3 regions of the Cobetia sp. 5-11-6-3 genome follow, and region 1 is predicted to be linked to each of the others. Evidence: predicted binding sites of a transcription regulator. Region 1 holds the regulator's gene; each other region holds the start of a gene.

Region 1 (5,247 bases):
ACATCCATGCCGCTCTGACGAACGCTGTCGAGCAGTTCGGGGAAGCGACTCAGGGCATCGGGGAGGTTGCGCGCGTCAATGGAGACCGCGATGCGCCGGCGGGTGGGGCTGTCCTTTTCCAGCTGCTCGACCAATGGTGCCAGCAGCATGCCGGGCAGATTGTCGATGGCATAGTAGCCAATGTCTTCCAGCGCCTGGAGGGCAATCGATTTGCCGGAACCGGAGCGACCACTGATGATCACGATCTTCATGGAGTGCTCTCCCAGGGCGAGGTCAGCATGAGGTGAAAGCGGAGGGTGCCTGAGGCCAGTCAGCGACAAGCCCGGAGCGAGTCCGGGCTTGCAGGTTCAGCGCGCCGGCAATTCGGCGATGGCCGAGGTCAGGGCATCGAACAATGCTCGCTGACTGTCTGCCTGGCGCAATGCTGCCCGGTTGGTGGGCGAGTTGAGCAGTTCCGCCACCTGGCCGAGCAGAGTGAGATGGGTGTCATCTGCCTCCTCGGGGACCAGCAGCACGAACAGCAGATCGATGGGTTCGCCATCGATGGCGTCAAAGTCGATGGGGTCACCGAGCTTCATGAACGCCGCGATGGGGGTCTTGCAGTGTGGACTGCGTGCATGTGGCACGGCCACGCCGTGGCCGATGCCCGTCGAACCCAGTCTCTCGCGCCCGATCAGGCGCGAGAAGACTTCCTGGCTGTCCAGGCTGGGAATGTTCTGAGCAATGAAGGTGCTGAAGAATTCCAGCACCCGCTTCTTGCTCCCCCCGGGGACGCCGTAGAGCGTGCGCTCGGGGGGAAGGATCTGATCAAGTGTCATGGCAGAAGGTCAACGGGTCCCGGTGCCCTGAGAGCGAGCCTGGGACTTTTCCTTGTGTTTGACCAGCTGGCGGTCCAGCTTGTCGGCGAGCGCGTCGATGGCAGCGTACATGTTGGGGTCTTCTGCCAGGGCATGGAGGTCGGCGCCAGCGGCGTGCAGGGTGCAGGCAGCCTGTTGGCGTTCCTTCTCGATCGACAGTGTCACCTGAACATTGGTGATGTTGTCGTAATGCCGTTCGAGGCGAGCGAGCTTCTCGTTGACATAATCGCGGAGAGGATCGGTGAGTTCCACATGATGCCCGGTGATATTCACTTGCATGGACACGCTCCTTTATCCAGCGGGTTGCCTTTGAATTGTAACCCTTTTTGACTGCGAGCAAACCCTGATTGAACGCGCGGCCACTTTCTGACTCCGGCCATGGTCTCGTGGCGATCATCTGCTGGCGAGAGCGGCGGTGCCGGTGTACCGAGCGTCTACCCCGACAATGCCCAAGCTTTGAACAAAGATCAACGCTGCGCTGCATCGTGGGGCAAGGCTTGTCTTCAACCCAGCGAGGGATATCAGCAGGTTCTTCATGAGCATCGCCTCGCATCACGGACGGAATGGGGCTCGAGAAACCGGCCGTTTGTGGCCAATGTCAGCATTTACGTCGACGTTCGTGTGGCAGGAGTCGGTGGGGACACCTGGCTATCTGTCCGTGGGATGTGAGAGAAAAAGAAAGCACTCTGGAGAAAAGTGGCTGGAAAAATAGGCAATTGGGGGCGTGAAGTCACTCACGCAGTCGCAAGGACAGGCATTGCCAACCGGTATTCAGACGACCGATTGGCAGATGATGCCAGGATGGCAGGTGCAAGGGGGCGAGCTTCAGCGCTCCGACGTGTGGAGCCCGCTGGCCTGCGGGTATCCGTTGTCGAGACTCACGCCAAGCGCTTGCGCTCGCTGGAGGAGGGGATGCCCATGGCCTCGCGATACTTGGCGACCGTCCGGCGCGCTACCTCGATGCCATCACTGGCCAGCAGATCCACCAGGCGTGAGTCGGACAATGGCTTGCGCGCCGGTTCTTCCGAGATCAGCTTGCGAATGCGCGCACGGATCGCGGTGCTGGAGTGCGCGTCACCGTTGCCGCTGCCACCCACCTGGCTCGAGAAGAAGAACTTGAGTTCGAACACGCCTCTCGGGGTGTGGATATATTTCTGGGTGGTCACCCGCGAGATGGTGGATTCGTGCATCTCGACCACTTCCGCGATGTTGGCAAGGATCAGCGGTTTCATGCCTTCTTCCCCCTGCTCGAGGAAGTCGATCTGGCGCGCCATGATCTCGCGGCCCACCTTGAGCAGGGTGTCGTTGCGTGAGGACAGGCTCTTCATCAGCCAGCGGGCTTCCTGAAGATTGTCCTTGAGGAAGGTGTTGTCCGCGGACTTGTCGGCCCGCTTGATGAGGGCGGCATATTCCGGCTGGATACGCAGCTTGGGCAGCGCTTCCGGGTTGAGCTCGACCTGCCAGCCGTGACGCGTATGACGGACCAGCAGGTCCGGGATGACGTAATCACTGGCAGGCTCGCCCCAGGCGGACGCCGGGCGCGGGTCGAGCGCCCGTACCAGACGAATGACGTGATCCAGCTCATCATCATCCAGGCTCAGGCGACGCTTGAGCAGCTTGCGATCGTCATTGCCCAGTGCCTCGAGGAATTGCCGCACCAGACGGCGGGCCTGGGCCAGCAATGGCAGATCGTCCGGCAGCAGGGCCAGCTGCAGCAGCAGGCATTCGCGCAGGTCTCGAGCGAACACACCGGTGGGATCGAACTGCTGAAGGCGCAGCAGGACCTGCTCGAGTTCCGACGCCTTGAGGCCGGGCAGTCCCTGACCTCGCAGGCCATCGACCAGTTCGTCCAGGCTCATGCTCAGGTAGCCGGCCCCATCCACCGCATCGATCAGACTCTCCGCCATCTGCCGTTCACGCGCATCGAGGTCCGTCATCGCCAGCTGCCAGCGCAGATGGTCCTGCAGGCTTTCGACACTGGTGTTGCGATCGAAGTCCGGCCCGTCCTCGCTCGAGCTTCCGCTGCCGGAACTGGTCAGGCTGCCTGCGTGGTCCTGGTAGAGGTCCGACCAGTCACTGTCGAGAGGGTATTCTTCAGGAATCTCGCTGTTGGTCTCGGAGGTGGAGATCTCGCTCTTGTCCTGTGTCTCCGCGACATCCAGCGACTCGTATTCCTCGTCAAGCTCCAGCATGGGGTTTGACTCGAGCGCCTGCTGTATCTCCTGACGCAGGTCCAGCGTCGACAACTGCAGCAGCTGGATCGCTTGCTGAAGTTGCGGGGTCATGGTCAGGGAAGTGCCGAGTCGAAGCTGCAAGGTGGGTTTCATGGGGTCTGTCATTCACGGCAAAGGAACGTGCATCTACGCTATACCGTGGGTCGGGGCACTGACAAGGGGCAGTCGAGAATATTCAAGCAACTTGCATGCCATGTTGCCACCAAGGTGGTATGGACGTCATGCATTCGAGTGAGGTGTGGCAGAGCAGGAGGGTTCACGGGGAGATTACGCAAGCGCATGTCGAGGCGCTTGCGTGAGGGGGCGGGGAACGAGGCCCCGACAGTGAAGCAGGAAGTGGCGGGTGGTGGAGGGTGCTGGTGAGAGCAGAAGAGGTCGGACGGCACTCACCAGGCTGACGGCACTCTCGGGCTAGAGCTTGAACTCATGGCCCAGGTAGACATCACGCACCTGCTGGTTGGCGAGGATGGTGTCGGCGTCGCCATGCGCGATGATCTGACCATCGCCCACGATGTAGGCGGTATCGCAGATGTCGAGTGTCTCGCGCACGTTGTGGTCGGTGATCAGCACCCCGATGCCGCGGTCGCGCAGCTGGCGCACGATGCTCTTGATCTCGCCCACCGAGATGGGGTCCACGCCGGCAAACGGCTCATCGAGCAGCACGAAGTCCGGCTCGGTGGCCAGTGCGCGAGCGATCTCCACGCGGCGGCGCTCCCCGCCGGAAAGGCTCATGCCGGCACTGTCACGAATATGCGTGATGCTGAACTCGTTGAGCAGCTCCTCCAGGCGTGCCTTGCGTCCGTTGCGATCCAGGTCCTTGCGCGTCTCGAGGATCGCCATGATGTTGTCGGACACCGAGAGCTTGCGGAAGATCGAGGCTTCCTGGGGCAGATAGCCGATGCCGGCGCGAGCCCGCTGATGCATGGCGGCGCCGGACAGGTCGTGGTCATCGATGGTCACGCTACCGGCATCCGAGCGCACGAGGCCGACGATCATGTAGAACGAGGTCGTCTTGCCGGCCCCGTTGGGGCCCAGCAGGCCTACGATGTCACCTTGGCGGATTTCCAGCGAGATGTCCTTGACGACCTTGCGACCCTTGTAGGCCTTGGCCAGATGACGAGCGCTGAGGGTACGTGGGCTGGCAGCAGTCATGCTCATTGGTCCTTGCTGGCATTGGCGCCACGTGGCGTCAGGGTCATGTGGACGCGTGACCCCTCGGAGGATGAGGCATCGGTGCCATTGCTGGCATTGACCTGGCGCTTGTCCAGGAAGTATTCCACGTAGCCGCCTTCGAAGGTGTCGTCGCCTTTCTCCAGACGGGCATCGCCGACCAGTTCCACCCGGCGCTCCAGCGCGTGGTAGCGAATGGTATTCGCCCAGCCCTTGACCAGTCGCTCGTCGGTATCGGGTTTCTGCTCCATGTAGGCGCGCTGGCCGGTGGCCTTGACCAGGGAGATCTCGCCGCTGTCGGCGCGACTGATGTCAACGCGCGCGGCATCCAGCTTCATGCTGCCCTGGCGCATTTCCACGCGACCGGTATAGGTGGCCGTGCCGGCCTTGTCATCCAGTGACAGTGAGTCGGCGGCAATGTTGATCGGCTGGTTGGCATCGCTGTCCAGCGCCAGTGCGGTCGGGGAAAGCGTCGTCATGCCAAGTGCCAGGCCAAGGGCCATGACACCGGGTCTGAGTGTCTGGCGCCAGACCGTCAAGGGCGTGAGAGTCGTTGAAGTCATGGAGTGCTCCTTGGCAGAACTGGTAAGGCTTCACGATCACTCAGGCCATCGTGAAGCGGAAATCGGGGAGAGAGGATTCGGCGCATGCAGGGGCGCGCTCACTGATCCTGGGCCGGTGCGGCATCGAAGGTGCTGGAGACGCGGCCATCATCGTCACGGGTGGTGTCATTGCCGGTGTCGAGAGTCTCGGCTTCCCGGGCGGCATCGCTCTTGCCCTTGCCGGGTTGCAGGGTACTGCGGACGCGGCCTTCCAGCTGGGCGGAATCCTGAGAGAGGTCAGCGCTGAATCGGTCACTCTCGACGCGTTGACCATTCTGGGTGATCACCACCGGCACGTCACTCCAGGCACGGTTCTGCTCACGACTGTAATGCAGCACGTCGGTGTCCAGTGTCCAGGCATCCGAAGGCTGGCGCAGTCTGGCA
Region 2 (5,247 bases), on a different contig from region 1:
GCGCGCACTCAGCGCCTCTTCCGCGAGCCCGGACGGGGCCCAGTGGGAAGGAGTGGAGGATGTCGTCACGGTGTGGCTCCTGCCCGCGCTCAGGCGCGGGGTCGTTGTTGTTGGTCTTGCAGGCGAGTCAGGTTGCGCGGCTTGGTTGGCAACGCCTTGATTGGCAGCGCTTCGGGACCGGCAGCGCGTCAGGTGCGCTGCCAGGCCGTCGGTCAGTCGTGTCGTTCAGTCGTGCCGGTCTTGTCTTGTTCGAGTCGTTCGTCAGCCGTCAGCTTCGATCCACGGCGGTGACGACATTGCTCTCGGCGCGGGCCTTGAGCTGGTCGAAGACACTGGGGTAGGGCGGGCGTTCGACGTACTGGCCGTGACCGCGCTTGGCATGCAGTTCGCCATCGCGCCATGCCCAGTCGCCGCGGCTGATGGTGTGACGCGGGATACCCTTGACGGTGCGGCCTTCGAAGATGTTGAAGTCGATGTTCTGGTGGTGAGTCTTCGCCGAGATGGTGCGTTCGGCGTTAGGGTCCCAGACCACGATATCGGCGTCGCTGCCGACCCGGATCGCGCCCTTGCGCGGGTACAGATTGAAGATCTTGGCGGCGTTGGTGGAGGTCAGGCCGACGAAGTCCTCGGCGGAGAAGCGCCCGGTGTTGACGCCCTCGTGCCACAGCATCGCCATGCGATCCTCGACCCCGGCGGTGCCGTTGGGAATCTTCGAGAAGTCGTCCTTGCCCATCTCCTTCTGCTCGGCGCAGAAGCAGCAGTGATCGGTGGCGGTGGTCTGCAGGTCACCGGACTGGATGCCGCCCCACAGCGCCTGACGATGTTCCAGCGAGCGGAACGGCGGGCTCATCACGTGGCCTGCCGCGAATTCCCAGCTCTTGTTCTGATAGACCGCTTCATCGATCAGCAGATGGCCTGCCAGCACCTCGCCGTAGACCGGCTGACCGTGCTCGCGGGCGTAGCGGATCTCCTCCAGCGCATCGGCGGTGGAGACGTGCACCAGATACACCGGCGTGCCCAGAGTGCCGGCGATGCGGATGGCGCGGCTGGCGGCCTCGCCCTCGACCTGCGGGGGACGCGACAGCGGATGTGCCTCGGGCCCGGTGATGCCATCGGCCAGCAGCTTCTGCTGCAGGTGATAGACCAGCTCGCCGTTCTCGGCATGCACGGTGGGAATCGCGCCCAGCTCCAGACAGCGCGCGAAGCTCGAGACGAGGGTGTCGTCTGGCGCCATGATGGCGTTCTTGTAGGCCATGAAGTGCTTGAAGCTGTTGACCCCGTAATCGGAGACCAGCGTCTGCATGTCCTGGCTGACGCTCTCGTCCCACCAGGTGACGGCGACGTGGAAGCTGTAGTCGCAGCACGACTTCTCGGCCCACTCGCGCCAGGTGTGATAGGCCTCCATCAGCGGTTGCTGGGGGGAGGGAATCACGAAATCGATGATCATGGTGGTACCGCCGGCCAGCGCCGCGGCGGTGCCGCTCTGGAAATCCTCGCTGGCCACGGTGCCCATGAAGGGCAGCTGCATGTGGGTGTGCGGGTCGATGCCGCCGGGCATCACCAGACAGCCGCTGGCGTCGATCACCTCGCAGTCGTCCGGTACCTCGAGGTCGGTGCCGATGGCGGTGATGGTTTCGCCGTCACACAGCACATCGGCGGTGTAGCGCTCTTCGTGGGTCTGGATACTGCCGCCCTTGATCAGGATTGCCATGAATCTCTCCCGGCCGCATCGCGCGGCCTTGTCCGGCATTGAGTGTCAGGTCGTGTTGTCGTTGTCGTTATCGTGCTGGCCGTCATTCACCATCGGTGAGGCGGGTATAGGCGTCCGGACGGCGGTCGCGGAAGAACTGCCAGTTGTTGCGCACCTCGCGCACCATCGACATGTCGAGGTCGTGGATCAACAGCTCGTCCTCGGTGGCACTGGCCTGGGCTTCGATCTGGCCGCGTGGATTCACGAAGTAGGAGGAACCGTAGAACTCGCCGATATCCCAGGGTTGTTCATGGCCGACACGGTTGATGGCGGCGATGTAGCAGCCATTGGCGGCGGCGGAGGCGGGCTGTTCCAGCTCCCACAGATACTGGGAGAGGCCGGCGACGGTGGCGGAGGGATTGAAGATGATCTCGGCGCCGTTGAGCGCCAATGCGCGCCAGCCTTCCGGGAAGTGGCGGTCGTAGCAGATGTAGACGCCGATGCGCCCGTAGGCGGTGTCGAAGACCGGCCAGTCGGACTTGCCGGGCTTGAAGAAGAATTTCTCCCAGAAGCCCGCCACCTGCGGGATGTGGGTCTTGTGATACTTGCCCAGATAGCTGCCGTCGGCATCGATGACGGCGGCGGTGTTGTAGTACACCCCCGGCTGCACTTCCTCGTAGAGGGGCACGATGATCACCATCTGATGCTTCTTCGCGTACTGCTGCATCAGGGTGACGGTGGGGCCGTCGGGCACGCGCTCGGCGGCGGCATACCACTTGGCATCCTGGCTCGGGCAGAAATAGGGCTGATTGAAGACTTCCTGGAAGCACAGGATCTTGACGCCTGCCTCACCGGCCTGGTCGATCAGCGGCAGGTGGGCCTCGTTCATGGCATCGCGGATCTGTGCGGGCTCGAGGTCGGTGGAGACGTTGAGTCCCATCTGGATGACGGCGCAGCGCAGCTTGCCGGCATCCTCGGTATAGGAGATGCGGGAGTCGTTCGACATGTCATCCTCATCGGGCGGCTTGGCGCCGGTTGTTGTTGTCTTCAATGAGTGCTGGTGGGCAGAGCGGGTGAACCGGGATGGCGCGAAATGGGTTCTGGAAAATCACTCCGCCTGTCCGGAAAGTCTGCATGCCGGCGGCAGGTATCGTGGGTCAGGGAAGGTCCGATGCAAATCCTGTCTCGCCAGTCAGCTTAATGAACATTAGACAGTGTTCCCGCGTTCGGCAAGACGAAGTGTCAAATAAAGTCTCGTGAATTTATCTTGTTGTTATAAAAGGATTTTCGGTCAAGATTTCGCATGAATTCACCATTGTGGTGCCAGGAGAATCAGCGTGGTTCACGCGATTTTCAAAGGGAAACTCAATGCGCATCAGTGGCTTGTGATCGTCTGTATGCGCCCTGTGCAAGACCGCCTTGCACCAGCTTGGAACCTGACCATACTGACAATTGGCGCGAACACGGCGTGTCGCCACCTGATGGGCATCAGACGGTCAAACCCGCGCCATTGCCTCTCAAGTTGTCTTGCGCGACAGGTTTGATTTGACGGCAATAATGCCGCCATCGGCATGCGATTTGCCCATGAAAGGTACCGCTTCATGATGATGGGTAATTCGAGCATCCCTTGGCTGAAACAGGGTGAAAAGTGAATCAGGAGGGTGAAGGAAGGGACGGATCTTCAAAGACGGCAAGACGCGCCACAGAGCGCAAAGCCAGGACAAGCGACGTGCATCACCCTCAACAATAACAACAGCTGAACAGGTGAGGACTCATGGCCCCGACACAGACTCGCTCGCACATGGTGCGCAGCAATGAGGAAATGATCGAGCTGGTGGTGGCGCAGGACGTCGCCCGCAGCCCGCGCTACAACGAGGATATCGCGCCGACCAGGAGCGCTGAGCGCACCTGGTCGCGCTGGAATATCGCCGCGCTGTGGGTCGGCATGTCGATCTGCGTACCCACCTATACCCTGGGCGGCGTGCTCACTGCCTACTTCGGATTGAGTGTCGGCGAGGCGCTGATCACGATTCTGGTCGCCAATCTGGTGGTACTGATTCCACTGACGCTGAACGCCTTCCCCGGCACGCGTTTCGGGATTCCCTTTCCGGTAGTGCTGCGTTCATCGTTCGGGATCATCGGCTCCAACGTGCCGTGCATGATTCGGGCGGTGGTCGCCTGTGGCTGGTTCGGTATCCAGACGATGTTCGGCGGCCTGGCGATTCACCTGCTGCTGTCGAGCCTCTCGGCCGACTGGAAGGCACTGGGCGGGGTAGGCGAGGTCATCGGCTTCTTCATCTTCTGGGCGCTCAACCTGTTCGTGGTGATTCGCGGCGCGGAATCCATCAAGTGGCTGGAGACGCTCTCCGCGCCCTTGCTGCTGGCGGTGGGGGTCGGCCTGATGGTGTGGGCGCTGCCGCATACCTCGATCAGCGAACTGCTGGCCCAGCCACCGAATCGTCCCGAAGGCGATGGCGTGGCCAGCTACTTCATGGCGGGCCTGACCGCGATGGTCGGCTTCTGGGCGACGCTGTCGCTGAACATCCCGGACTTCAGTCGTTACGCGAAGAGCCAGAAGGACCAGATCGTCGGTCAGATCATCGGCCTGCCGCTGACGATGTTCTTCTTCGCGGCGCTCGGCGTGGTGCTGACGGCCGCTTCCAGCTCGCTGGTGGGGGAGACCATCTCCGACCCGGTCAACCTGATCGGTCGCATCGACAGCCCCGGCTGGGTCGCCATCGCCATGGTGCTGATCATCATCGCGACGCTCTCCACCAACACCGCCGCCAACATCGTCTCGCCGACCAATGATTTCCAGAACATCGCGCCGAAATTCATCAACCAGACGCGCGGCGTGCTGCTCACCGGGCTGGTCGGGGTGCTGCTGATGGGCTTCGAGCTGATCAAGAAGATGGGCTGGATCGTCTCCGACGTGAGCCTCGAGAGCCTCTATTCCAACTGGCTGCTGGGCTATTCGAGTCTGCTGGGGCCGATCGCGGGAATCATGATCGTCGACTACTTCGTGATCCGTCGCCAGTCCTTCGATCTGCCGGCGCTCTATCTGGATGGCAGCACCTACCCGGCCTTCAATCCAGCGGGCTTCATCGCCTTCTTCGTGCCGGTGGGGCTGACGGTGATCAGCTTCTCGCAGCCCGGGCTTTCCTGGTTCTACGACTACGGCTGGTTCACCGGCTCGCTGCTGGGGGCGCTGGTCTACTTCGTGGCCAGCAAGCTGCTGGTCAAGGCGCCTCCGGTGCACCTGCCGGAGGCGATACCGGGTGGCGGCGCACAGCGTGCCTGATGCCGCTGGCGGATAGCTCGCAACGCAACGTGCAACGACAGACGGGCTGCCCATCGGCAGCCCGTCTGTCGTCGTGGCAAGGGGAAGTGACGGCCGGTTGAGGCATTCGCGCCCTGGCCGTCAGCCCACCAGGCCGGGGATGCCGTCCTCGAAGCGCTCGACCATGAAGTCGACGAACTGGCGCACCTTGGGTGAGAGATGGCGGTGGCGGGGATAGACGATCCACACCCCGGTATCGCGCACCTGATACTCATCC
Region 3 (5,247 bases), on a different contig from region 1:
CCGTCCTCTTCGCGATCGGCACCGGGCGCCAGCGCGATGCAGAGCGGACTGACGAGCGTCATGGGCGAGGCCGGCACGGCGGACTCGGTGATCAGCACGAGACGGGGGGAACCCTGGGTGTCCGTGGCCAGTTGCATGCTCTCCAGCAACGCATTGCACAGACGCTGTTCCTGCTCGAGTTGCTGGTGCTGGCCGGCAGGCAGTGTCCGAGGCAGTTCGACGATGACCTGGGTGGCGCCCAGCGCCAGCGCGGCCAGCCACTCGTCGTGCCCGGTGGCGCTGATTTCATCCAGTGCGATGTCCAGGCAGCGTTCCTGATCCTCAGGTGCCAACGGCGAGTGGCGGTCACTGGCTGACTCGAGGCGGTAGCGCAGTATCGGCTGCGTGCCCCCTGCATCCTGATAGCGCTCAAGCAGACGCTGGATCTGTTCGAGACGCTGTTCGAGTGGCGGCTGGGTAAAGCTCAGCGCGCCGGTCGGGCAGGCACTCACGCAACTGGCGGCACCATGGCAGAGGTACGGGTCGATCTCGATATGCGCGTTGCGGCGTCCCGCCACGGAGAAGATGGCATCGGCGCTGCAGGAGGAAAGACAACGTGTACACCCGATGCTGCCCGCACTTGAATGGGCACAGATGTCGAGATTGACGTTGACGTAATTGGGCTTGTCGAAGCTGCCGACCAGACCGGCGAATTCTGTCGCCCAATGGGTCAGGTTCGCGATCTGATCGCCGCTCTCGACAAGGCTGGCGTCGCTTGCGAGACGATCCAGCTCGCCCAGCACCGTATCATCTGCACGCAGATAGCCCGGCGGCGGAAGTTCCGCCTGATTGAGGGGCTGGTGACCCAGATCGGCGATCAGGTCGAAGGTCTCGACCTGTCGGGCACCTGTGGACAGCAGTGCGCGCGCCAGATTGACCCCGCCAGCCAGCAGCGTGAAATGGCCAAGATGGCCGCTCAGCGAGAGCGCCTCGCGGGTGCTGGCATGGGAGGGCAGTGCTTCGCTCGTCGTGATATGCCGCTCGTCGAGGGATACCAGAGCGCTGTTGTCCTGCTCGCTGATCAGCAGAGACAGTGACAGGGAGTGAGTGTCGGGCAGTGCCAGCATCAGGCTGGACAGGGCACGCAGGCGCGCTTCGCTGCCGATCAGCAGTGTGCGGCCCTGGCTGCGATAGCGGATCGGGGCGCTGCCGGCATCACTGGCCAGCAGTGGCAGGCTGGAAGCGGGGGAGGCTCCGAGCACTGCCGCCAGGGCGCGTTGGCGTGCTTGCTGGTTGAGCGCGCGCTGGGCGTTCTCGAGACTTGAACTGAGCATCCTCATCCTTATTTCGGTCGTGGCGGCTCCGCCCCTGGCGCCTGTCAGGTGGCGCGGTGGACGGTTCCTGATCGCCGCTGATTCTCGAGGCTTGCGCCCGGTCAGCGGTCGAAGGTCATTCAAGGAAGTGCATGGGCTTCCAGCGACGTCTTGCGCCTGATGTCATCCGGATGATCCGCATGGCGGCATCATTGCGACTGGCTTCAGCATAGTCAGGGACTGAAGGGCCAGCGATGAGCATCGGGCGTAGTCGGTCAGGTATCGGGAGGCAGTGCCGTTCTCTTGGTAACGATACCTGCCTCTGTTGAGCGGATTCTTGCAGGCAGTGCGCCTCTCGCATGGGAGTGGAAGTCATGTGAGAGGCAAGGAAATGACCCCGCATGCCGAATACGGAGATCGCGCTGGGTCATAATGTCTCAGTGCCTGAGGGCAGGCGTGTCATTCTGGTGGTTGGGGCGATCTGTGGGTGGGCCCATGTCCGTCAGCCGTGACGCCATCGGTCTGGTCCCATGCGCCTTGCCGTGCATGCGTGCCATGCGCAAGGGCAGCATCAGTATCTGTGTGCTGGTCCTGCGCGGGTTCTCGATGGGTCTGTGGGCCGTGATCCGGTGATGTCTCATCCAGTGAGTCGAGGCCTTGCTCATCCGTTGAGGGTGCAGCCTCCGGCGCCTCATCCTGAGGCTGATCTTCCGAGCCGTTGCTGGTGGCTACGCACTCAGCCTCGTCATCTTCCAGCTTCTCGAGTCCCTCTTCGACATCGCGGGTCCAACGTCTCAGCGTCTCGGCCACACCTGCGGCGAGCGGACGCATCTGGGAGAAATCCTGATCGTAATCGTCCAGGCCATCGCGCAGGGAGTGCTCGCCTCCCATGAAGATGCGGCGCAGGGCGCGTTGTCGCAGCGCCGGGTCCACTCCTGCCTGCATGTAGGCACTGATATCCGCATCCGGCAGCAGGGTGTCGGGGTCTGGCAGCTCCACGACGGGAGGGGGCTCATCTGCCTCCTGTGCAAGGGCCTCGGCGTCGGTCGTCTCACTGCCGCCTTCAGCGGACGCTTCGCCATGCCGCTTGCTGTCATGCCGCTCACTGTGCAGAGCATGGCCCGGCTCGTCCGATGCCTCGCAGGCCTCTGTTACCGTGGGTGCGGTCTCAGTGGGTGCGGTATCAGTGGGTGCGGTGTCATTGGCCGTGGAGGGCCGAGCGACCGTCGCCAGTCCAGCGGCGGCGGCATCGGGGGAGTCCGTGGTCGTCCGTGAGGCTCCGGCGCGCTGCTTGCGGCGTGACCAGCGGGACAACAGGCCTTGCGAGGTATGGTCGCGGTCGTCGGAGTGACTCATGACCCTTCCTTGTTGGCAGCATCAGCGTCCGGGCGCACGGTGTCGGTCTGACTGGCGCGCCCCGCCCCCTTGCGTTTCTTCTTCTTGCCTTCGTCGATGCGCTCACCATGCCGGGCGAGATAGCCCTCCAGCCAGACCATCAGGGCAGGAGGCATCGGGGTATCCAGTACCAGCTGGTCGCCATCCAGCCAATGCGAGGCCACTTCCTGGCAGGCGGTGACGACCCTTGGCTGCATGCCATCCGCTTCACGCTCTTCACACAAGACGAACAGACGCGGCTGTTCGCAACGCAGGTTGTAACGATAGTCGGTGCGCTCGGTGAGATGCAGCTGCAGGGGCAGAGTGCGTTGAGGCTCCGGTTGCGCCGCCTGTTCAGGCGTCCGGGGCGTGGCCTCGCCGTGATCCGCGGGCGCGATCCGGGAAATCACCCAGGTGTCGAGAGTGAAGCGGCCGAGAGTCTGCTGCGAGGGGGCCAGTGTCACGGTCAGCCAGCGAGTGTCGTCAGGTCGTGATGACTCGCGTGAGGCGTCGAGTGCCGTGTCCATCAACGGGTCGGGTGGCTGGGTCATGGCGTATCTCTTGAGGGCGTTCTGGAAGTGGTTCAGGGGGGGACCCGAGTCGTGGTCGGCGGCGTATCGGGTCCAAGGCGAGTCTGTCATCAGCGCCGTGGCTTGCACGTTCACGAACATGCGACGCTCTACCGGTTTTAGCAAGAAGCGTGCCGCATGCGTCGAGAATTGCATGACGCGAGATCGCAATGGCTGCCGGATCAGGACAGCCTCTCGGCCTGACTGGTATTCTTTGAGCGCTGGGTGACGACGCATGCCGCAACCTGCATGGCAGGTTCGCCGTGTGGCGGCACCCTCCGGCATCAATTCGGCTCGAAGAGGGAGACCCCGACGCCATGAAAACCTCCATGCCTCCGGTCATCAGCAATGCTCGATTGCCCACCACGCTGGATATCGTCGTGATGGATGAGCGAGGCCAGCGCCAGACGCAGTCGATCGCCGCCGAGCGCGCGCTGACGATCTACCTCAACAAGCGTGAGATCGTCACTCTGATGACGCTGGGGGCCGAGCCTGAGGCGCTGGTCGCGGGCTATCTGCGCAATCAGGGCCTGTTGGGAGATATCGAAGACCTGGAGGCGCTGCAAGTGGACTGGGAGGTGGAAAGCGCCTCGGTGGTGACGCGCCATCTGCCGGAGGATATCGAGCAGCGACTGAGCAAGCGTACCGTCACCACCGGCTGCGGCCAGGGAACCGTCTTTGGCAATCTGCTGGAGCGTCAGACGCTGGAGGCGCTTGATGATCGCCCCTTTCTGCAGAGTGTGCTGTATCAGCTGCTGGCATCTCTCGCGGCCCACAATGCCACCTACCGCAAGGCGGGGGCGGTACATGGCTGTGCACTGTGCCGGGATGATGAGGTGCTGGCATTCATCGAGGATGTCGGTCGCCACAATGCCGTCGATACCCTGGCAGGCCTGAACTGGCTTTCACCTGTGCGCGAGGACGAGACGGATTACCGGGGTGCCAATATCTTCTACACCACGGGGCGTCTGACCTCGGAGATGGTGCTCAAGGTGGCGCAGGCGGGCATTTCGGTGCTGGTCTCACGCTCCGGGGTGACCCAGAAGGGCGTTGAGCTGGCCAGCCGCTTCGGGGTGCTGTTGATCGCACGCGCCAAGGGCAGCCACTTCCAGGTGGTGGACCCTGCCGGTCGGATGATACTGGACGCCATCCCTCCACTGCGTGCCGGTGATCAACTTCGTGAAGCCGGCAAGTCTCGCTCTGGGGGCGAGCAATGAATCAGCCTGTTCCCGGGGATGCGACGATGCATGACAACCCCTTTCTGACGGTCCATGAGGTCGCACGACTGTTGCACCTCAATGAAAAGAAGATCTACCAGCTGGCCAGTGAGGGCACCATGCCGGCCACCAAGGTCACCGGCAAATGGCTTTTCCCGCGGCGCCTGGTCGAGCAATGGATTCTGGAGTCCAGCCATCATGGGGTGCTGGCGGATCGCTTGATGATCACCGGTAGCGATGACCCCTTGCTGGCAGCGCTGACGATGCGACTCAACCAGCAGCACGATGGCAGTGCCTTCTATGGCATGAGTGTCACCGGGACACGCCTGGGGCTGGATCTGTTGAGTCAGGGGCGAGCCGATGTCTGTGCCATTCACTGGGGGCGTGCCGAGGAAGCATCGCTTCGCCATCCGGCCTTGATCCGCGGGCACGATGGTTATCGTCAGTGGGTATTGGTCCGGCTGGCCCGGCGCACCCAGGGGCTGATCATTCGTCAGGAAGATCGCCACCTGCCGATCAATCCCGGTGGCCTGTTCGGGTCTCAACGGCGCTGGGTGGTGCGTCAGGAGGGGGCCGGTTCGCAGCGCTTCCTGCAGGAGTGGCTGTCCGGCCATCAGATGCGCCCGGAGCAGCTCAACACCCTCGCCATCGCCTACTCGGAGCGGGAGGTCGCATCACTCGTCGCGCGCGGGGAGGTGGATGTCGGGCCGGGGACGTTATCGGCCGCGAATGAATTCGGTCTCGGATTCGTGCCGGTCTGTGAAGAGGCCTTTGATCTGGTCGTGCCACGCAACG

What was found. Region 1 encodes sigma-54, which starts transcription at its own class of promoters, with help from an activator protein. Its sites were predicted from a motif close to TGGCACNNNNNTTGCTNT; they were not measured.
Region 2: a site for sigma-54 is predicted at 3,258-3,275, ahead of HXS66_RS05100 (NCS1 family nucleobase:cation symporter-1). Genes of this name have one in related genera too.
Region 3: a site for sigma-54 is predicted at 3,355-3,372, ahead of HXS66_RS08180 (DUF3305 domain-containing protein). Genes of this name have one in related genera too.

The regions. Positions count from the first base shown of each region.
Region 1 is NZ_BLWJ01000001.1:797,754-803,000, reverse strand. Features, by position in the region: gene rapZ (RNase adapter RapZ) at 1-251, opposite strand, end outside; gene HXS66_RS03360 (PTS sugar transporter subunit IIA) at 348-818, opposite strand; gene hpf (ribosome hibernation-promoting factor, HPF/YfiA family) at 828-1,136, opposite strand; gene HXS66_RS03350 (RNA polymerase factor sigma-54) at 1,736-3,184, opposite strand; gene lptB (LPS export ABC transporter ATP-binding protein) at 3,503-4,243, opposite strand; gene lptA (lipopolysaccharide transport periplasmic protein LptA) at 4,246-4,824, opposite strand; gene lptC (LPS export ABC transporter periplasmic protein LptC) at 4,923-5,247, opposite strand, start outside.
Region 2 is NZ_BLWJ01000002.1:261,523-266,769, forward strand. Features, by position in the region: gene HXS66_RS05085 (NAD(P)-dependent oxidoreductase) at 1-69, opposite strand, end outside; gene hydA (dihydropyrimidinase) at 269-1,711, opposite strand; gene HXS66_RS05095 (nitrilase-related carbon-nitrogen hydrolase) at 1,794-2,630, opposite strand; gene HXS66_RS05100 (NCS1 family nucleobase:cation symporter-1) at 3,465-4,991, shown strand; gene HXS66_RS05105 (LysR family transcriptional regulator) at 5,112-5,247, opposite strand, start outside.
Region 3 is NZ_BLWJ01000004.1:17,080-22,326, forward strand. Features, by position in the region: gene HXS66_RS08170 (4Fe-4S dicluster domain-containing protein) at 1-1,313, opposite strand, end outside; gene HXS66_RS08175 (DUF3306 domain-containing protein) at 1,752-2,648, opposite strand; gene HXS66_RS08180 (DUF3305 domain-containing protein) at 2,645-3,217, opposite strand; gene HXS66_RS08185 (formate dehydrogenase accessory sulfurtransferase FdhD) at 3,553-4,452, shown strand; gene HXS66_RS08190 (helix-turn-helix transcriptional regulator) at 4,479-5,247, shown strand, end outside.